3 regions of the Colwellia sp. BRX10-9 genome follow, and region 2 is predicted to be linked to each of the others. Evidence: predicted binding sites of a transcription regulator. Region 2 holds the regulator's gene; each other region holds the start of a gene.
What was found. Region 2 encodes FNR, which switches genes on or off when oxygen is low (the NO sensors DNR and NnrR bind a similar motif). Its sites were predicted from a motif close to TTGATCTAGATCAA; they were not measured.
Positions count from the first base shown of each region.

Region 1: the regulator FNR is predicted to act here: its motif matches at 3,653-3,666, upstream of H4J69_RS10555 (CbbQ/NirQ/NorQ/GpvN family protein).
Region 3: the regulator FNR is predicted to act here: its motif matches at 4,567-4,580, upstream of napF (ferredoxin-type protein NapF).

Region 1 covers NZ_JACGVV010000015.1:48,985-56,099, forward strand. Annotated here, with positions in the region: gene H4J69_RS10535 (hypothetical protein) at 1-138, opposite strand, end outside; gene H4J69_RS10540 (alpha/beta hydrolase) at 500-1,174, opposite strand; gene H4J69_RS10545 (plastocyanin/azurin family copper-binding protein) at 1,625-1,939, shown strand; gene H4J69_RS10550 (hypothetical protein) at 2,373-3,629, shown strand; gene H4J69_RS10555 (CbbQ/NirQ/NorQ/GpvN family protein) at 3,745-4,560, shown strand; gene H4J69_RS10560 (cytochrome c oxidase subunit 3 family protein) at 4,553-5,170, shown strand; gene H4J69_RS20460 (cytochrome C oxidase subunit IV family protein) at 5,189-5,443, shown strand; gene H4J69_RS10570 (hypothetical protein) at 5,526-5,906, shown strand; gene H4J69_RS10575 (cytochrome c) at 6,042-6,482, shown strand; gene H4J69_RS10580 (cbb3-type cytochrome c oxidase subunit I) at 6,487-7,115, shown strand, end outside.
Region 2 covers NZ_JACGVV010000014.1:29,309-36,423, reverse strand. Annotated here, with positions in the region: gene uspE (universal stress protein UspE) at 1-839, opposite strand, end outside; gene fnr (fumarate/nitrate reduction transcriptional regulator Fnr) at 989-1,708, opposite strand; gene H4J69_RS10050 (sulfite exporter TauE/SafE family protein) at 1,747-2,424, opposite strand; gene ccoS (cbb3-type cytochrome oxidase assembly protein CcoS) at 2,430-2,642, opposite strand; gene H4J69_RS10040 (heavy metal translocating P-type ATPase) at 2,672-5,080, opposite strand; gene H4J69_RS10035 (FixH family protein) at 5,170-5,664, opposite strand; gene ccoP (cytochrome-c oxidase, cbb3-type subunit III) at 5,828-6,790, opposite strand; gene H4J69_RS10025 (CcoQ/FixQ family Cbb3-type cytochrome c oxidase assembly chaperone) at 6,783-6,977, opposite strand; gene ccoO (cytochrome-c oxidase, cbb3-type subunit II) at 6,983-7,115, opposite strand, start outside.
Region 3 covers NZ_JACGVV010000028.1:21,790-28,904, forward strand. Annotated here, with positions in the region: gene H4J69_RS14935 (HDOD domain-containing protein) at 1-624, opposite strand, end outside; gene argS (arginine--tRNA ligase) at 734-2,488, opposite strand; gene prfC (peptide chain release factor 3) at 2,653-4,236, opposite strand; gene napF (ferredoxin-type protein NapF) at 4,658-5,197, shown strand; gene H4J69_RS14955 (TIGR02808 family protein) at 5,194-5,334, shown strand; gene H4J69_RS14960 (chaperone NapD) at 5,337-5,642, shown strand; gene napA (nitrate reductase catalytic subunit NapA) at 5,639-7,115, shown strand, end outside.

The DNA of each region.
Region 1 (7,115 bases), on a different contig from region 2:
GTTGGTTAAAGGTAAGTCGAGTGCAGGTAAAAACTCTACTTTATCAAGCTGATTTCGAATAAGAAACTTAGAGAGCAAAGCTATGCCTAACTCTGCAGTTGCGGCTTTAGCAATGATAGATACTAGTTCAAACAGCATGCCTTGTTTTGTTGGCGTTTAAGCATTAGGTTGTAAAAACCAATCTTGCCAAGCTTAAAGACGTGTTGCTAAATGTAATAGCAGTAGTCACTTTAAATCATCGATGTTATTTAAATTATGCTTTGTTAAAAATTTGGCTGAAATAACGCGCATAAATTATTCACCCATTAAAAAATCACTTTGAGTTTTGGCCAATCTGGATAGCCACTGTGAATGGTAAAGAGAGTTTTAGATATGAAAGTCAAGGGGTTAATGTCGGAGGTTGGTCGTTCATAACTAACGTGTTATTTCTTATCTGACCTAAATGAATAAAGCCGACAATATGCCGACTTTATTTTTATTGAGTTAATTTATAGCTTAATTACTTTAACAGGGTATTCACCAACCAAGCTGAAATATCGCTAAGTTGTTCCGGTAATACGCTGTGAGGCATACGATAAGATTGCCATTTTGTATTATATCCAGCATCAATCAATAGTTGATTGGCCATTTTTCCCGAGCTCATTGGTACTACGTCATCTTGCTCACCATGGTTTTGCAAAATAGGAGTTTGCTTATTGGCGATGTGACAGTTGTCGGGCAATTTATCTGCGGTTGGTAGGTAACATGACAAAGCCATAATGCCCGCTAAGGCTTTTGGGTACCTAAGACCGGTAAATAAGCTAATAACGCCACCTTGGCTAAAACCTGCTAGTACTATTTTATTGGCAGCAATACCAGAATCTATCTGCTGTTGAATAAGCGCGTGAATGGCTTGTTCAGACTCAAGTACGCCAGACATATCAGCTCGATTATGCAAGTCCATACTTTTTATATCGTACCAAGAACGCATCACATAGCCTTGGTTAATTGTTACCGCTTGCTCAGGAGCATGCGGAAAAATAAAACGAATACCGTGAGCCTTGGGTAAATTTAATACCGGAACAATGGGAGCGAATCCATCACCCGAATCTCCAAGCCCATGTAGCCAAATAACACATGAAGTTGCTGGAGAACTAGGATCTATAGTGACGCGTGCTAAAGGTTTTATCGGCATGTAGTTTACTTATATTAAGGATATTTAATTGTCTGATATAATAACAGCCTCTGACCCTTTCCTGTAGTGGTTACTGGAATAAGGTTTTAATTATTTTTTTACTTTTTCTTTATTGCTATCTTTAAAATCTATGATTAAGCCGCTTACGACAATATTATTAATTTCATCGATTCTGTTAAAATAGCGCTATTGTCAGAATAAATAAAATTTTCCTGCGGCAATATTAATAATATATGTTGTGCTCATTACTGCGCCATCATCATAAGAAAGTTATAATATATTTAACCTCAGCGCTTCTTTATTACTCGTTATTAGTATGATTTTGTGAATAAAATTAATGAATAAATAAAGGTAATAAACTTGAGATAGAACAGGGTTAGGCATAAATATAAAATGTAATATCTGCACTGTTAAATGATTTTTTATAAATTTAAAAGTGAGGATATGCTAATGAAAAAGTTATTGGTGATTATGTTAATACTATTTATTCAATTTTCAGTTTATGCAAAAGAAGTGGTTGTAGAAATATATAAGAAAAACTTTATTCCCGCCCATATTACCATTAATGTCGGTGATACCGTGATTTGGAAGAATATTGAAAAACGTCAGTATCATAACGTATGGTTTAAACAGTTAACCCAAGAAGAGCCTGATTACATTTTTCCTGGTGAACGCTATCAGCGACGTTTTTCACTTGTGGGAGAGTTTCCTTATGAGTGTGGACCTCATCCGAAAATGCAAGGTGTAGTTACTGTTATTGAATAACGTATGGTTTAAACAGTTAGCCCTAGAAGAGCCTGATTACATTTTTCCTGGTGAACGCTATCAGCGATGTCTTGCCACGGGATAACTTAACTACGAAGAGCTCTGTACTTAAATTAACAGAATAATAACTTATAATAAAGTGTTGTTGAAAACTAATCATTACACGTCAATTTTAACGTTCCGTTTAACTACACGCTATGCTTTATCGATGCTAATTATAAGTTGGGTGGTGTAGATGCATAAAGATTAAAGTTGGCTAGCGTTTTTTTTCGCAGATTAAATCAACAAAACACTCCTCATTTGCTATAATCGATACACTTAATTGCAATACCTAATAAAAACGTGGATTTTTCACGCTTTTTTTATATTATTTCTAATCTATGCTTAACCGTATTATTAGTGATAATTCCTTATACGGAGTTTATATAGTTTCATGAGAAAGTTGTTATCTTCACCTGTTAATATGCCCTTGTCTGATGCTGAAAATCAGGTTTATCAAAATGCCCTTAAATATGTCACGCCATTGAGCCTAAATTTAATGGCGGTTAAAGTGACACATCGTCCAGATGATTTTCTGGGCTGGTGTGGCGAGTTGGCCCGACTATGTCGTGAAGAACTTAATAAGGATCTTTTAGAAGATGAGCAACTTTTACCGCTTAAGAAGCTACAAGATATTCTTGAAGCTGGCTTTACGCTTAGTCAGTTTAAAATGGCTAGAATTGCTCCTTGGCCTATATTTGCCAGTTTTATTGAACAACAAAGCACGATTCATGCTTTAGATGAACGTTTACGTTTATTGAATTATCTTGAGGAAATTCGCCAACAACCTTTAGCAGACTTAATTGTTGAAGACCGTTTAGCTTTTTCTGGTAAGCACACAACTCAGCATGACTACAGCATTTATAATTTTGATGTTGAATGGTTTGCGGGCACTAAAGGTGCAAAAGTTTTTCATACCTTGCTTGAGCAGTCGCCAGAAAAGTTTGATGCAGCATTAGCGCACATTCCTTTAACTGGAGAAGTAAGTCATGCAAACTACCAAAGTTTTGTTAACGACTTCCAACAAATCTTTAAAGAATATACGCAAACAAAAGCCCAAGGCGAAAAAGCGCCTTTAGCGGTAGCTACACGTCTATTAGCGATGCGCAGACCGGATCAATTTATTGCATTAAATAACAATAAAATTGATATTCTTTGCCAAGGCTTATCGATTGCTAAACTAAAAAACACAGATTTTTCATCTTACTGGCATGACATGATTGGTACTATGCGTACTTTTGCATGGTGGCATCAAGCACAACCAGAGATAGCTGAAGCAAACAGTGATGTAAGTGAGGGCGAAGAAAGCGCTCAAGATGAAGCTACTGGCAACAAAGAGAATCGTGAACTTATTCTTTGGAAAAATCGTGCGGTATTAATTGATTTGTTTTTATTTGCTGATGCTGACTTAGCACCAAATTCAAACTACATTAAGTTACGTGAAAAAATGCTTAATAAAGCGAAGTCGAAGTCAAAGGCGACGCCTAAAAAACGTAGTAAAGAGTCAGCTGAAATATTAGTGGACAAAGCGCTTACCTCAGAAGATCTTCCAGCGTACTTGCAGGGTAAACGTGACTCAATTATTATTCAGGTTAAAAATGGTAAAAGTGTTGAACAAGCTATCGGTTTAATGCGCGCAATTTTTGGCTAATTAATCGCTATTTTCATGCTCAATTGATCGGAATCAACTAAGGTCCATTCAAATTTGCAGCTAACTCATTTAGGGCGTATTTTAACGTTAAGTTAAATTACGCCTTTGAGTTTTTATGAACACCGTTAATCTTAAACCTTCGACCAAAACTGACGATTCTTTATATTATCAAGAACAAAAGAATGAAGTCTCCTTATTTGAATATGCCTATCACCATCAATTACCCGTATTAATTAAAGGGCCAACAGGTTGTGGTAAAACGCGTTTCATTGCCCATATGGCAGAAAAACTCAATAAACCCCTTTATACTGTTTCTTGTCACGATGACTTAACCGCTGCTGATTTAGTAGGTCGCCATTTAATTGGTCCCAACGGCACCTATTGGCAAGATGGTCCGTTAACAAAGGCTGTTCGTGAAGGCGGCATTTGTTACTTAGATGAAGTCGTTGAAGCACGCAAAGACACAACCGTTGTATTGCATCCATTAGCTGATGACCGTCGCGTATTACCCCTTGAACGCACCGGTGAGTTAATAGAAGCCGCCCCCGGTTTTATGCTGGTTGTTTCTTATAATCCCGGATACCAAAATCTATTGAAAGGTATGAAGCCAAGTACACGTCAGCGTTTTGTGGCACTGCGCTTTGAATACCCTACTGCGGAATTAGAACAAGAAATTTTAATTAAAGAAGCAGGGGTTGATCCCCATTTAGCTTTTAAATTAGTTGAACTTGCCCAAGCTTTACGTCGTTTAGAAAAAAACGATCTCGATGAAGTTGCTTCAACACGTTTGTTAATCTATGCAGCGAAAATGATTTCAAGTGGTATGAATCCTATCGAAGTTTGTCGTTGTTGTTTAGCCGAACCATTATCAGATGATATTGATACGGTTAATGCTTTAATGGATGTTGCTAGAATTTACTTTGATGAGTAACAGCGTTATTACTTCAAAAACTTCAGAACTTCGCGAGGTTAAAGTAGCTGACAATATGGTTAATAAAAGACTGCCGGGTGATTTAGCCATGTGGTTTTTTATTCTTGCTGAACTTACTGTCTTTGCTATATTTTTTATTGGCTTTGCTATTACTGAGCAATTACATAGTGATATGTTCATTGCGAGTAAAGCTAAGCTTCACCCGATTGCGGGTTTAATTAATACGATTGCCTTAATCACCAGCAGCTTATTTGTTGCTTTATCTGTTCGAGCTATTCATCTTCATCAAGTTAAACAATCAATTAACTTACTCGTCATTTCACAAGTTATTGCCTGTATTTATTTAGCAGTAAAAATTTGGGAATATCAGTTTCTCTTCAATATAGGCATTGATATAGAGACAAATACTTTTTTTACTTTGTATTTTCTTATTACCTTCTTCCATTTTATGCATGTACTTTTAGGTATGGTTATTCTGCTTATTATTGGCGTAAATGCTAAGAAAGGTGCTTATCAAGAGGACGTCTCTGGCTTTGAATCGGGTGCAAGTTATTGGCATATGGTTGATATGTTATGGATTATTTTGTTTCCACTTATCTATGTTATTTAAAGAGGCGGTAATGACACTATGATCACTTTGAAACAAACAATTATAAGTTGGCTACTTTTAATTATATTGACCTTTAGTTCAGTTTATATCGGACAGGTTATAAAATCCCCAGAGTACTTAATTGCTTTTGTATTATTAATTGTTTTCCTTAAAGGGCAGCAAATTACCGATGTTTTCATGGAACTTCGCACAGCGCCTAAAATGTGGCGGATATTATTACTTGGCTATGTATTTATAATTCCTGCTGTTATTTGTGTAATTTATCTTTTGTAGTGATGTTTAAGGCGTTGGGCGGTCTATTCAGATTAATCATTGACCTAAACAATAGTGTTACTTTTAGTTAAGAGAGGTTTATATGAAAAATTCAGTTGAGCAGTCATCGAACCAACACCATTCAGCCAAAGATGGCCGAGATGCTATTATTTATCAATCGTTATTTTTGATGAATTTATTACTTATACCTGGCCTGTCTTTTTTAATTTTAATATGGTTATTTATTAAAAAAAAGCACCAGAAAGGCTGGCAATGTATTCATCTATACCGCTCCATTCAATTGTCTATTTTAGCCGGCTTTTTTATTATCGTAATTCCGCTTGTTGTCTTACTAACAACTGATGCTTTTGAAGTGTCTTTAATGGTGATGATCATTTACTTTGTTACTATGCATGCCGCTTTTGTTTTGCTGGGAATGCTAAATGTTTCTAGGGCAATGGCGAAAAAACTTCCACTTTTTTGATATAACGCATACTTACCTTTTTTTTAGTCACAAATTATTACACATTCTTTAAAACTTGATAGAAATCAAGTCTCCTTATTTAAGAGCGGTTTATTATCCTCAAGCTTTATTATCGTTTTTACTAAGGAAAACACCATGTCAGAGCGTTTTACTAAAGGCATGGCTCGGAATATTTATTATGGAGGAAGCGTATTCTTCTTCTTAATATTTCTAGCTTTGACCTACCACACCACCAAAGTGATGCCTGAAAGGGATCACCGTGAAAATATTACCGAAGCTGTTGCTCACGGTAAAGAACTTTGGGAAGAGAATAACTGTATCGGTTGCCATTCATTAATAGGTGAGGGGGCTTATTTTGCACCTGAACTCGGTAATGTTTATAAACGCCGTGGCGGTGAAGCGGGCTTTAAAGCCTTTTTAAATGGTTGGATGAAAGCTCAGCCGTTAAATATCCCTGGCCGTCGTCAAATGCCAAACTTTCATCTTAGCGATAAAGAAATTGATGACTTAGCAGAATTTTTGAAGTGGACGTCAGAGTTAGATACTAATGACTGGCCACCGAATATTGAAGGATAATGCGATGAACACTTTAAAATATCAATCTCAAGCGGTCGCAAAACCTTATTTCATTTTTGCATTAATACTCTTTGTTGGCCAAATTCTATTTGGCTTAGTTATGGGGTTACAATATGTTGTTGGTGACTTTCTTGCTGGCGCAATTCCTTTTAACGTAGCACGTATGGTGCATACCAATCTACTAATAGTCTGGCTATTATTTGGGTTTATGGGCGCTGCTTATTATATGGTTCCAGAAGAATCTGAAACTGAACTTTATAGTCCTAAATTAGCTATTATCTTGTTCTGGATATTTGCCGCCGCAGGTGTTGCAACTATCTTAGGATACCTATTAGTCCCTTATTCAACTTTAGCTCACTATACGTTAAATGAATTATGGCCAACGATGGGACGTGAGTTCCTTGAACAGCCTACTATCACAAAAATTGGTATTGTTATTGTTTGTTTAGGCTTTTTGTTTAACTTAGGTATGACTATTTTAAAAGGCCGTAAAACAGCTATTAACATGGTGTTGATGACAGGTTTAATTGGTTTAGCCGTATTCTTCTTATTCGCATTCTATAATCCAACTAACTTAGCACTTGATAAGTACTTTTGGTGGTTTGTTGTTCATTTATGGGTAGAAGGTGTATG
Region 2 (7,115 bases):
ATAAGTGCCGCTGAAATCCCCGTTCGACCAATAGTACCTAACACAACTAATTCAGCATCAACGTGCTTAGAAATACTTTGAATAACATCTTCAGGTAAACCTTCTTTAACATGGGTATTTTTAAGCGGAATATTAAAGCTATTAGCATGGTCTTTCATCGCACTTTTGTGATGATTAAACATAGTGTCGTTATATTCAGAGGCGTTAAACTCTGGAATTTCAATGGCAATATTTACTGGCGTACCTGGATAAGAATTCACTAAATGGACATTGGCTTTAATCAGTGAAGAAAACACTATTGATTCTTGGGTTAACTTATTATTAAGCGCTTTGTGCTCATCATCATCGCTACCGATATTGAGTGCGGTAAGTAAATTACCATTGCTTGGCCAGCTATGGTCTTTAACCAGTAATACTGGGCAGGGACATTTCCTTAAGATATGCCAATCTGTTGGCGTAAAAATAACCGACTTTAGCTTGTCATGTTGATGGGTGCCTTTGATGACAATATCGAAGTTTTCAGCCAGTACTTTTTTTATGATCTTTTCAAATGGGCGATTATGCCAAATAATACAGGTATCTATGGTTATGTCTTGGTGATCAGTTTCTGAAATCTTTTCTTCTAACCATAGTTTACGATCATTAATAACCGATTGACGCATTGCTTCTCGCTCATCGCCAGAAAGCATGGTGGTCATTTCATAAGATAAATCATAAATGGTTAAAAATGCAGTGATCTGTCCGCCACTATGTCGTGCTAATTCAATCGCACGTTTCAACGCTTTTTGATTTTCAGTGGTTGGATCAATAACGGCTAATATTTTTTTATACTTATCCATAATATTTACTCCCTAGTTATTAAATAATATTAATAATAGACCATAATTAATAGATATTATTTGCTTTAAATCATAATATTTCAATAAAAAAAATGCTTAACATCTTTAATGTTAAGCATTTATCTATAATTATTTAAAAAAGCGATAAACTACAGTGAAGCACACTCGTTAAGTTTATCCATATTAAGTATTGTGATGAGTTTTCCATCAACTGTGATTAATTCATTTTTTTGAAAACGATTTAATAATCTACTGATGGTTTCAACCGTTAAACCAATATAATTACCAATGTCACTTCGCGTCATCGTTAGGCGAAAATCTGTTAGTGACATACCCCGTGCATGATAGCGACTGGCTAAGGTTGAAATAAAAGTTGCTAAGCGTTGTTCAGCATTTTTGCGGTTAAGTAGCGTTAACATTTCTTGATCTGAGCGGATTTCGGAACTCATCATGCGAAGAATTTGTTTTTTCAACTTAGGCATCGTATTCGATAATGAATCTAAAGTATTGTAAGGTATCTCACAGACCATAGATGTTTCTAAGGCTTTTGCAAAACTAGGATGCTCTGACTCAGCAATAGCATCAAAACCTAATAAATCACCCGCTAAATGAAAACCGGTAATTTGTTCTTCACCTTGTTCATTTACCGTAAATGTTTTGAATGTTCCAGAGCGAATAGCGTATAAAGCTTGCATTTTGTCGCCATCTTGGAAAATTTGTTCGCCTTTATGAATAGGGCGTTTACGGTCAATAATGCTGTCTAGTGTATCGAGTTCTTTATCATTTAAAGAGAAAGGTAAACACAGCTCGCTGATACTACAGTTTTGACAATGAATATGTTGAGATGTAGAACATGGCTTTTTATACATATTAACCTAAATGAGTTATCCCTAATTTATCGATCATATTAAAACAATTGCTGATATGCAAACATTAAACTGTATATTCCGTATGAAATTATCATTAGCGCCATTATTTTCTTGAATTTCGTGTTTGTTACCAACGACTTTATACCAAAAGAGCCAAGTGAAAGACTTAACAAGGCTGGTAAAGTACCTAAACCAAAACTGGTCATAATTAGGGCGCCACTGAGGGCACTTCCACTGGCTAAGGACCAAGTTAATGTTGAGTAGACTAAACCACAAGGTAACCATCCCCAGACTGCTCCTAATGCTAGCGCTTGTTTAGCATTATTAATGGGAATAAACCTTTTACTTAACGGGGATAGATAGCGCCAAAGGAACTTACCCATTTTTTCAACTTTTGATAGCCACATTAACCATTGGCCTAAATACAAGCCTAATAAAATTAAAAATACCGCTGCAAATAACCGTAAAAAACCTAATGGAACGCCAATATTCTTTATTGCAATAGAACTACTAAATCCAACGATTGCCCCAATTAAGCTATAAGAAAAAATTCGGCCAACATTATATGCACCGACCAGCTTAAATTTATCGCTGCCTTTTTGTTGCGGTGATATAGCAGATGTTAACATCGTTGTTATACCACCGCACATACCGATACAATGTCCCGAACCTAACAAGCCGATGATGAATGCCGATAAATAATCTATACTCAACATGGCTGTTATTTACTACCCGTATCATTCTTAGCTGTATTTTCGCTATGGGTTTCAGTGGACTTTTTGGTGGTAGTGTTTTCATCTTCATCAAACAAGATACTCATACCTTGTTTCTCTAAATCATCAAATTGTTCAGTTTTTACTGCCCAAAAAAATAAATAAATGGCGATAGAGGTTAGGATTATCGCTATGGGGATCAAAATATAAATAATGCTCATGGTCTTTATGCTCTATTATAAGTTTGCGTTTACTTTTTTAATAAACGTAACGAGTTAGTGATAACCAATATCGAACTTGCAGACATACCTATAACCGCCATATAGGGGGTAATGTAGCCTGAAACGGCAAGGGGCAATACAATAGCATTATAACCGAATGCCCAAAAATAATTTTGCCAAATAATGCGACGAGTTTTATTGGCGACTTGTCTTAATGTTGTTATCGACTTTAAACGATTATTGAGTAAGATAACATCGGCACCACTTTTAGCTATATCGGTGCCACTCCCCATAGCAATCGAGACATGGGCTGCGCCGAATACTGGCGTATCATTGACACCATCGCCGACCATAGCAACGGTTGAGTTTTTAGGCTGACTTTTTATTATCGCCATCTTATTAGCCGCAGTCAAAGTACTATGTATCTCGTCTAAATGTAGCAATGCCTGAACTTTTTCACAGCCAGCAGGGTTATCACCCGATAGCATGATGGTATAAATATTACTTTTCTTTAAGTCATCTAACAGCGTTTGGGCATCATTGCGAATTTCATCGCTTAAATAAAAAGCAGCGACTAATTGGTTGTCTGCTACTAATAGGCAAGAAGCCGTCGCAAATTCTGCCAACATACTTGATTCGCTAAGCAACCAATTAGGTTTACCGATTTGAAAGTTTTGACCGTTCACTTTCCCTTGAATACCAGCACCAGATTTAATTTCAACGGCTTGAGTATGGTAGGAGTAATCACGAAATGCTTTAAACGGTTTGGCTAAAGGGTGCTCAGAATAAGACTCGAGCGCTGCTGCTATAGCTAAAACCTGCTGCTTGCTATAGTTAAGCTTTTCATTATTAAAGCGCTTTATTTCATTAATAGAAAAATCACCAGAAGTTAAGGTACCTGTTTTATCAAAAGCAATAGTGGTTAATTTCGGTAATGTTTCCATAACATGTGCAGATTTGATCATGATACCTTCGCGGTTTAAGCGTGTGGTCGCACAGGTTAACGCTGTGGGGGTTGCCAGTGACAATGCGCAAGGGCAGGTAGCAACGAGTACCGATAAGGTGATCCAAAAAGCTTCTTCAGGTAAATGCTGTTGCCAATAAAATGCAGTGCCTATAGCGGTTAGTAAAATAATCGCAACAAAGTATTGAGCGATTTTATCTGATAATTTTGCTAATTTGGGTTTATGCGCCTGAGATGATTCACTTAATCTGATCAGTTGGCTTAAAAAAGAATGTTCACTGGCTTGTTTAACTTCAACGTTGATATTACCGTCACCATTTATAGTGCCTGCAAAGACAGTATCGCCTATTGATTTATTTAAGGGTAACTGCTCACCCGACAACATCGCTTCGTTGAGTTGGCTGCTGCCTGTAATTATTGTGCCATCAGCGGGAACCACTTCGCCTGGTTTTATGAGTACAATATCGAGAGGACGAAGTTTTTTTGCTGGTAGTATGACTTCTTTTTCTGTTCCTTTATCATCAATGAGTTTTGTCGCTATCATCGGCATTAACTTAAGCAAGTTAGCCGAGACTTCCGCGGCGCGACTTCTTGCTCTAAATTCTAAAAATTTACCAATAAGTAGTAAAAAAGTGAACATCGATACTGATTCAAAATAGACTTCACCTTGCTGAGTGATTGTTGCCCAAGCACTGGCCGAAAATGCCAGTGAAATCGCTATAGCAACAGGAACATCCATAGATAAACGCTTCACTTTTAAAGCATTAATAGCTCCCTTGTAGAAGGGTAATGCGCCATAGGTGACAATAGGTAAGGTCAAGAATAAGCTCGCATAGCGTAAATAGATTAAGTTGTACTCGTCCATGCCAGAAAAGGCGCCAAAGTATAAGCCAAAAGCGATCATCATGACTTGCATCATTAAAATACCAGAGATACCTAGGCGTTTAATATAATTATTACTTTGGGTTTTGTTAAGTTTTTCGGCGGTACTCGCTTTAAAAGGGAGGGCTTGGTAACCAATATTGCTGATATGATTAATCAGCTCACTAAGTTGTACTTCACTATTATTCCATCGAACAGTTGCACGTTGTGTCGTGGCATTTACATTAATTTTAATTAAGCCGTTTATCTTGATAAGTTGCATTTCGATAAGCCACGCACATGCCGCGCAGCTTATACCGTCAATCGTTAAAATTGCTTCGCTATATTCATCATTTTTATAAGTAAATTCACTTTGTAGGCTGTCATCATCAAGTAACTTATTACGTTGTAACTGCTCAGGAACCAGAGGCTCACCTTTCAGTGCGGGAGCTGTTCTAAAACGATAATATTCACCTAAACCGTTATCAATAATCGCTTGAGCAACACTTTGACATCCAATACAGCACATCGGCTGCATGGTATTCTCAATTTTTATTGATAAATCTAACCCATTAGGAACAATTTCACTGCAGTGATAACAAAGTGTTTTCATATGTTGAGGCCAAGCAAATAATTGGTTTTTATAGAGGTGTTGCTTAGGTGAGGTTAATCAACACCTAAGCTAATAGAGACTATTGGCGCTTAGTTAGCTTCTCTAACATTAGGAATAATATCGATAAATTCACTTTGAGGTAAGAAAATAGTATTTTGAATTTTCCAGTGATTCTCAAAAGGCGTTATGGTTAAGCGCCATTTTCCCTTTACTGGTTCATCAAAGACATGCCTAAAATAGCCATTACCGTCAGGCGTGAGTGCTAAATAGAAATCTCTATCAGCAAGAGTCGGGTGATAAAAATTAAGATTTAACACCGGGAATACTTTATCAATACCGGTAGGTTTGATAATTAATTCGTTATCTTGCAGTTTTAATGCAAAGCGCATCCCTAATTTTTGGGCAAGCTTTACTTTAGATACTTCTAGGTTAATTGCTTTACCTTTTTTATAGTAATCACCAACGACTAATGGATCGGGATTATGGTTAGCAATAAAGTAAGTCGAAATACCAGCAACAACCGCGGTAGCGGGGAGAATAAAAACGAACCAAGCCCAAGGCTCTTTGTACCAAGATGTTTTCATATTAAAAATTCAGTCGGTGAAAGTGCGCATATTATACGACTTTTTTCTATTGGGAACTATTAAAAAACCAACAATTTACTCACTATTCTTGGCTTGGAAGATATAAAAAAGCCTTGCGGTAATAATACCGCAAGGCTGATATATTGAGACTAATTAAGCGCAGTTATTCTTGCGATAAACTATACACATATGCACTAACAAGATGTATTTTTTGTTCACCTAAAATATCTTTCCATGCGGGCATTACACCAGCTCGACCATTTTTAATAGATGACTCAACGGCACGTGGAGAGCCGCCATACAACCATATGTTGTCAGTTAAGTTAGGCGCTCCTAAAGGAATACCCATAGCTAAACTACCTTTACCGTCAGCACCATGGCAACTTGCGCACAGAGCGAACTTTTCTTTACCGGCAGCAGCACTGGCAACGTCAACTTCACGACCACTTAAACTCAGTACATAGGCGGTAACATCTTTAACGCCTTGATCACCTAATGCTGAGCCCCAAGCGATCATACCATTAGCATTACGACCATATAAAAGTGAATGCTTAATCGACTGTGGGTCTCCGCCGTATAACCAGTCTTTATCGGTTAGGTTAGGGAAACCGGTAGTACCACTTGCATTTGAACCATGACACTGAGAACAATTTTGTAAATATAGGCGTTGACCTACTTTTAACGCTTCTTCATCAGTGGCTAAGTCTTCAATGGTGCGTGCAGCATAGGCATCAAAAATTGGACCATATTTTAAATCGGCGGCTTCAATTTCACGGTCATACTGTACTAAATAACCATTTTCTTTTGCGGCTATTATCTGCGCTTTAGATTCAGCAAGATTCAAAATTCCTTGGTTAGAACTTTTCCAACCAATAAATCCAGTCCAATTACCTAAACCATAGAGTGCTAAATAACCAAAAGCCCAAATGATAGTTAATAAGAAGAATGTACTCCACCATTGCGGCAGTGGATTATTCAATTCTTCGATGCCATCGAAGGTGTGTCCCATTGACTCACCTTCAGGAACACCTGCAAAGTTCTTTAAACAATAGCGAAGTAGTAAAAAACAACCGACTAAAGTTCCTAGGGTTAAAACCCAAACCCATATATTCCAGAAGCTAGACATTTTTATTAGTCTCCTGTTTGCCATTCACGTCATTAAGCTCAGTCTTTTCTTTATCTTCTTCGAAGATAGAGTTTGCAGCTTCATCAAAAGCGCTTTTACGCTTTTTAGAATAAGACCAAACCACAATAATAATAAATAGTGCCAATATTAATAAAGCTATTAACCCTCTGAGGGTGCCATAATCCATCATCATTATTTCAACGCATGACCGAGAGATTGCAAATAAGCAATAAGAGCTTCCATTTCCGTTTTATCTTTAACCGCGTCTTTAGCACCGGCTAAATCTGCAGCTGAATATAACGGGATACGATTACCTTGTTCATCT
Region 3 (7,115 bases), on a different contig from region 2:
ACAGCAGAGTGTTTCTAGTCCCATACGTGTTATTGCTTCGCTAATATCGTTGATTGGCTTGCCTTGGTTCATAAAGGAACTATTGGAAAACTGCAATACTTTAGCGGCTAATGCTGGGTCTTGAGAAATTATCTCTGATATTTTTCCTGAATCGGTATTACTTTCTTCTAAAATTGCATTGAGTTGTAAATAGACTTTGGGTGGGCTTGGTAATGTTTTAACTTTGGCAACTGCCTTGATAATATGATCTTTGGTGATCGCTTTATTATCATCGCCAAGGGCTGTGATGGTTTGATGAATATTTTCAACGTTAAGCGGCAGTGCGTAAGTGTAATGGCAATTATTAGCGGCTTGACCATTAAGCTGGCTCTGTGCAATGTTATCATTAGTAATTGCTATTCGTATCATAGCAGGATGTTTAAGTGCTATGGCTTTAAGAAGATCTAAGCCACTTATTTGTCCTAAATCCAATACGCTAATAATAGCGTCAAATTTATATTTCTTTAAGGCTTTCAGGGCATGTTTGCCGTTATCAACATAAGCGGTTTGGCAAGGACCATTATAAAATGCCTGCTTTAATGGCAAGAGTTTTTGGTCTGTATTATCAACGATTAGCACTTTCATTTATTGACACTTCCTACCTTAATACTTGCTCTATGCTGAAACTATTTCAATTTTTTGGCATTGACCCTTGAGTAAACAAGGGCTAATGCCATATGTGCTTTTATGCAGACTACATGCGTTCCATAACGTCAATGCCAAGAATATCTAAGCCTTGTTTTAAGGTTTTCGAGATACTTAAACAAAGTGCTAAGCGAGACTGTTTTACATCTTGGTCAATACCCTCTTTGAGAATAGGGCAAGCCTCGTAGAAGCTCATGTATAAACTCGCTAACTCATATAAATAATTACACAATAGGTTAGGCATAGATTCGCTAATGACCGCATCTAGCACTTCTTCGAGCTGGAGTAATTTTAACGCTAAGGCTTTTTCTTGTGGTTCAATAATGGTGATATCAGCGCTAAAGTTTACTTGTTCAATTTTTGCCTTGCTGAAAATACTTTGAACACGTGAATAAGCATACTGCAAGTAAGGAGCCGTAGCGCCTTCAAAACTCAACATGGTTTTCCAGTTAAAAATATAGTCGCTGGTTCTATTCTTAGATAAATCAGCAAATTTAACCGCACCAATACCTACTTTTACTGCAATTTCATTTAGCTTATCTTCAGGATAATCTGGATTTTTTTCTTTAATGACCGCTTTTGCACGAACAATGGCTTCATCAAGTAATTCTGCTAATTTTATAGTACCGCCAGTTCTTGTTTTAAATGGCTTACCATCGTCACCCATCATCATACCAAACGGGCAGTGATCATAACCAACATGTTCTGGCAGTAACCCTGCTTTACGCGCTACAATTTCTACTTGTTTAAAATGTAAGCTTTGACGGGCATCGGTAAAAATAATGATACGGTCAGCTTTTAGTTCATTGCTACGGTAGCGACAAGCAGATAAATCTGTGGTCGCATATAAATAGCCACCACCGGTTTTTTGGATGATAAAAACGGGGGCATCACCGTCTTTATTCGCCATTTCATTAATGAAAACCACTTTTGCGCCTTCGCTAACTTCAGCAATACCCTTAGTCATTAATTCATCAACAACCTTGGGTAAATCTTCGTTATACGCACTTTCGCCCATGATATCGTCGCGGGTTAAAGTAACATTAAGTTTTTGATAAATATCTTCACTGTGGGCAATAGATATATCAATGAATAATTTCCATAAGACTAAGCAATCTTTGTCGCCACCTTGCAGTTTTACCACATAATTACGAGCACGGTCAGCAAAGCCTTCTTCGTTATCAAAACGTACTTTCGCTTCGCGGTAAAAGTTTTCTAAATCAGAAAGTGCAGTTTCAGCAACTTCGTTGGCATTGAGTTTGTCGCTTAAGTGCGCCAATAACATGCCAAATTGTGTGCCCCAGTCACCCATGTGATTCTGGCGGATGACTTTGTCACCACGAAACTCTAATGCACGTACTACTGCATCACCGATAATGGTTGAACGCAAGTGGCCAACATGCATTTCTTTGGCAAGGTTTGGCGCTGAATAATCAACAATAACCGTTTGTTTTTTGTCTTCTTCAGTGGCACCACGTTGGGTTACACCTAATTTTTCATCATCAGTCATTTTAGCGAGTTGAGCGGCTAACCATGATTTGTCTAAATGAATATTAATAAACCCCGGTCCGGCTAATTCTATATGGTCAGCAATACCAGCTAAATCTAAGTGGTTAACAACGGTGGTCGCTAATTCGCGTGGGTTCATTTTCAGTTTTTTAGCTGCACCCATAACACCATTTGCTTGGTAGTCACCAAAATTAGGGCGACTTGACAGGCTTACCGCTGGGTTAGTGCCTTCAGGCAATCCAGCCAAAACCATGGCCGCAGATACTTTTTCACTTAGTAATTGCTTAATATTCATTTTGATCTCTGTTTTCTTTTAATAGAAATTATTTGCTCATTTTTTGCAAGTATATGGCATTTTAGCAAAGCGTTTGTTACTTTTTATTGGTGAGTTTAGTTTACTAAATAAGCCAATAAAAAGTATCGAACAACGCGGGTAAAATACCTACTACGCAGAAAAACTTAGTGTTCTCGGGTCTTGTGGAACTGAATGTCAGGATGACGCTCTTGTGCCAAATTCAAATTCACCATAGTTGGAGCAATATACGTTAAGTTATTACCACCATCTAGTGCTAAATTGTCATAAGCTTTTTTGCTAAATTGCTCTAGTGTTCTTTCATTATCACAAGTACACCAGCGTGCAGTTGCTACACTTATCGGTTCGTATATAGCGTCAACTTTATATTCAGTTTTTAAACGTTGTACAACGACTTCAAACTGCAATACACCGACCGCGCCAACTATCATCTCGTTTGAGTTGAAAGGTCTGAATACTTGCACAGCACCTTCTTCTGAAAGTTGTATTAAACCTTTTTGTAATTGTTTAGCTTTTAATGGATCACGTAAACGAATACGACGAAACATTTCAGGGGCAAAGTTTGGAATACCACTAAATTTCATCATTTCGCCTGAAGTAAAGGTATCACCGATTTGAATACTACCGTGGTTATGTAAACCGATAATATCGCCGGCATATGCTTCTTCTACATGTGCACGGTCTCCAGCCATAAACGTTACGGCATCGGCAATTTTTACATCTTTGTTAATACGTACTTGACGCATTTTCATGCCTTTTTCGTATTTACCTGAGCAAATACGCATAAAAGCAATACGGTCACGGTGTTTTGGATCCATGTTCGCTTGAATTTTAAAAACAAAGCCAGTGAATTTTTCTTCTTGAGCGGTTACTTCTCTAACATCAGTTAAACGAGGTAAAGGTTTTGGTGCCCATTTAGTTAAACCATTAAGCATATGGTCAACACCAAAATTACCTAAAGCCGTACCAAAGAATACTGGCGTTAGTTCACCTTTTAAAAACTCTTCCAAATTAAATTCATGTGATGCACCCGCAACCAGTTCTAATTCTTCACGTAAATCGTCAGCATAAGTTCCAATGACCTTATCTAACTCTGGGTTATCAAGCCCTTTGATAATTCTTTCTTCTTGGATCATATGGCCAAGTCCTGACTTATATAAAAATATTTCGTCAGTTAAAATGTTATAGACACCTTTAAATTCTTTACCCATACCAATCGGCCAAGTAATAGGGGCACATTTTATTTTCAGCACATCTTCCACTTCATCCATAACTTCCATTGGGTCACGAACATCACGATCCATTTTATTCATAAAAGTAATGATGGGCGTATCACGTAAACGCGTTACTTCCATTAACTTAACAGTTCGTGCCTCAACACCTTTAGCTACGTCGATAACCATTAAGCATGAATCAACCGCGGTGAGTGTTCTGTAGGTATCTTCTGAAAAGTCCTCGTGACCAGGTGTGTCCAGTAAATTAACTAAACAACCGTTATAAGGAAATTGCATTACAGAGGTCGTGATAGAAATACCACGCTCTTTCTCCATTTCCATCCAGTCAGACTTTGCATGCTGGCCTGATTTTTTACCTTTTACCGTGCCGGCTCGTTGTAAAGCCTGACCAAAAAGTAATACTTTTTCAGTGATGGTGGTTTTACCCGCATCAGGATGAGAGATAATTGCGAAAGTACGTCTTAGATTGACTTCATTAGCCTGTAGCGTTGTCATGTTTTAAAAGTTCTCTTTGGTGTACATGCTGATGCACATAAAATGCTTTTTTTAAATACTGAAAGGACATGTGAACAATCCTAAATTTTGCGCGCATTGTACCATAAATATAAATAGCCGCATTAGGGGACTGTCTTTAAATGATTATTTTTAGCAAGAATCCGAGACATTAACACTTTTTCTTTTGTTATTTGATTAAGTGGTAAGTGATCGTGCAGATAATAATTATTTGATTGGTTATTTTTAAGGTTGAGATTCAATAATAAATTCAATACAAGCTGGTTTTTTTGAATTTAATAAAGAGATTAATAGTCATGTTATTTGAAAGTCTTGATCGAAATCAATATCTCACCTTCGAGTATAAGATAAATTACTCTTTGGGTAGAAAGTCTGAAATATGATGTAAAAATAACGAGATAGCATGGTTGATTTAGCTAGAAGAAACTTTTTTAAAGCAAAAAAATTAACAACCGCTCCGGCAATCAGATTGCCTTGGGTGCTCAATGAAGCCACTTTTATTGATGGCTGCACACAATGTGGTGACTGTTTAACGTCTTGTCCTGAAAATATCATTCAAAAAGGTGATGGCGGTTTCCCTGAAGTTAACTTTTTAAAAGGAGAGTGTACTTTTTGTCAAGCGTGCGTTGAAAGTTGTCAACAGCCACTTTTTGCCGAACGTGCACTTGCTCCAGAAGTAAATGCTTGGGATTTAGATATCTCCATAAAGGGCGATTGCTTAGCGGTTAACGATGTGTTTTGTCAAAGTTGTCAAGATAGCTGTGAGACAGAAGCTATATCTTTTAAATATATAAATTCATCAGTACCACAACCCCAGATAAAACTTAGTGACTGCACAAATTGTGGGGCCTGTGTTGCTATTTGCCCGCAATCATCTATTGAATTAACACCAAAAAATTCTGTGGGTGAGCAACCCACACATACTAATAGGAGAGTTATATGAGCGCTCTTGAACAAATGATTTGGAATATCTTAGGATATTCATCGATGCCTGTTATTTTTTTAGCTGGTTTTGCCGGTACCGCTTTAGTCGCTATCGCACTTTTAAAAATGTTAGGTATTAAGCCGGCAGGGGAATAATCGTGATCAATCTACTAGAAGAAAAACCTATTAATATTGCTGGTGTGCTTTTTGTTGCTCAGCCAAGTAATACCGCGAAAGTGGCCGAAGAACTGGGCGGATTTCCTGGCGCTGAAGTGCATGAGATTGCTGATAACGGCTCTATGGTGGTTACCATAGAAGAAAATGATTTAAACAGAGGTGAAAAAGGCAAAGGCCTTATTAACACCATTACAGATATGAGTAATTTACCGGGTGTGATCTCTTCATCATTGATTTTTCATCATAATGATTATGGGCTACCACAACATCAGGGGATAAAGGTATGACATTAACAAGACGTGATTTTATAAAAGCGAACGCCATTGCAGCAACAGCTGTCGCCGCAGGTATCGCCGTGCCATCTTCAGCTTCAAACTTGCTGACTAAATCGTCGGATACTACCATTAAATGGGATAAAGCCCCTTGTCGTTTTTGTGGCACAGGTTGTAGTGTGCTTGTTGGAACACAAGAAGGAAAAGTGGTGGCGACTCAAGGTGACCCTCAAGCAGAAGTTAACAAAGGTCTTAACTGTATTAAAGGTTACTTTTTATCCAAAATTATGTATGGGAAAGACCGATTAACTCAACCGTTATTACGGATGAAAGATGGTGTTTATGCCAAAGAAGGTGAGTTTACACCGGTAAGCTGGGATACCGCCTTTGATGTTATGGCTGAAAAATTTAAAGCCGCTTTAAAGAAAAAAGGCCCGACCTCAGTTGGTATGTTTGGTTCGGGTCAGTGGACTGTTTGGGAAGGTTATGCCGCTTCAAAATTAATGAAAGCGGGCTTTTTAACCAACAACCTTGATCCTAATGCTCGTCACTGTATGGCGTCAGCTGTGGGTGGTTTTATGCGTACCTTTGGTATCGACGAACCTATGGGTTGTTATGATGATTTAGAACACGCCGATGCATTTGTCCTTTGGGGTTCTAATATGGCGGAAATGCATCCTATTTTATGGTCGCGTTTAGCTGACCGTCGTTTAAGTCATCCTCATGTAAAAGTAAACGTATTATCAACGTATAAGCATCGAAGTTTTGAACTTGCTGATAACGGTATGATTTTTACACCACAAACAGATTTAGCGATATTAAACTTTATTGCTAATTATATTATTCAAAATAACGCCGTTAACGAAGATTTCATGAAAAAGCATGTCAATATTCGCGAAGGTGTTACTGATATTGGTTATGGTTTACGTCCTACTCATCCATTACAAAAAGCGGCTAAAAATCCTGACAGTGGCGCATCTAAACCGATGAGCTTCGATGACTTTGCTAAATTTGTTAGCACTTATAGTATTGAATATACATCAAAACTTTCGGGTGTTTCTGAAGATAAATTATTAACGCTGGCTAAACTTTATGCGGATCCTAAAGTTAAAGTGACTTCGTTTTGGACGATGGGTTTCAATCAACATACTCGTGGTGTTTGGGCAAATAACCTCATGTACAACGTGCATTTATTAACGGGTAAAATATCTGAACCGGGTAACAGCCCGTTTTCATTAACCGGACAGCCGTCAGCCTGTGGAACGGCGCGTGAAGTAGGGACTTTCTCACATAGATTACCTGCCGATCTCGTTGTTAAAAACCCTAAGCATAGAGCGATAGCTGAAAAAATATGGAAATTACCTGAAGGCACTATTCCACCTAAACCCGGTTACCATGCAGTTCTGCAAAATCGTATGCTTAAAGATGGCGAATTAAATGCATATTGGGTTATGTGTAATAACAACATGCAAGCCGGACCAAATATTA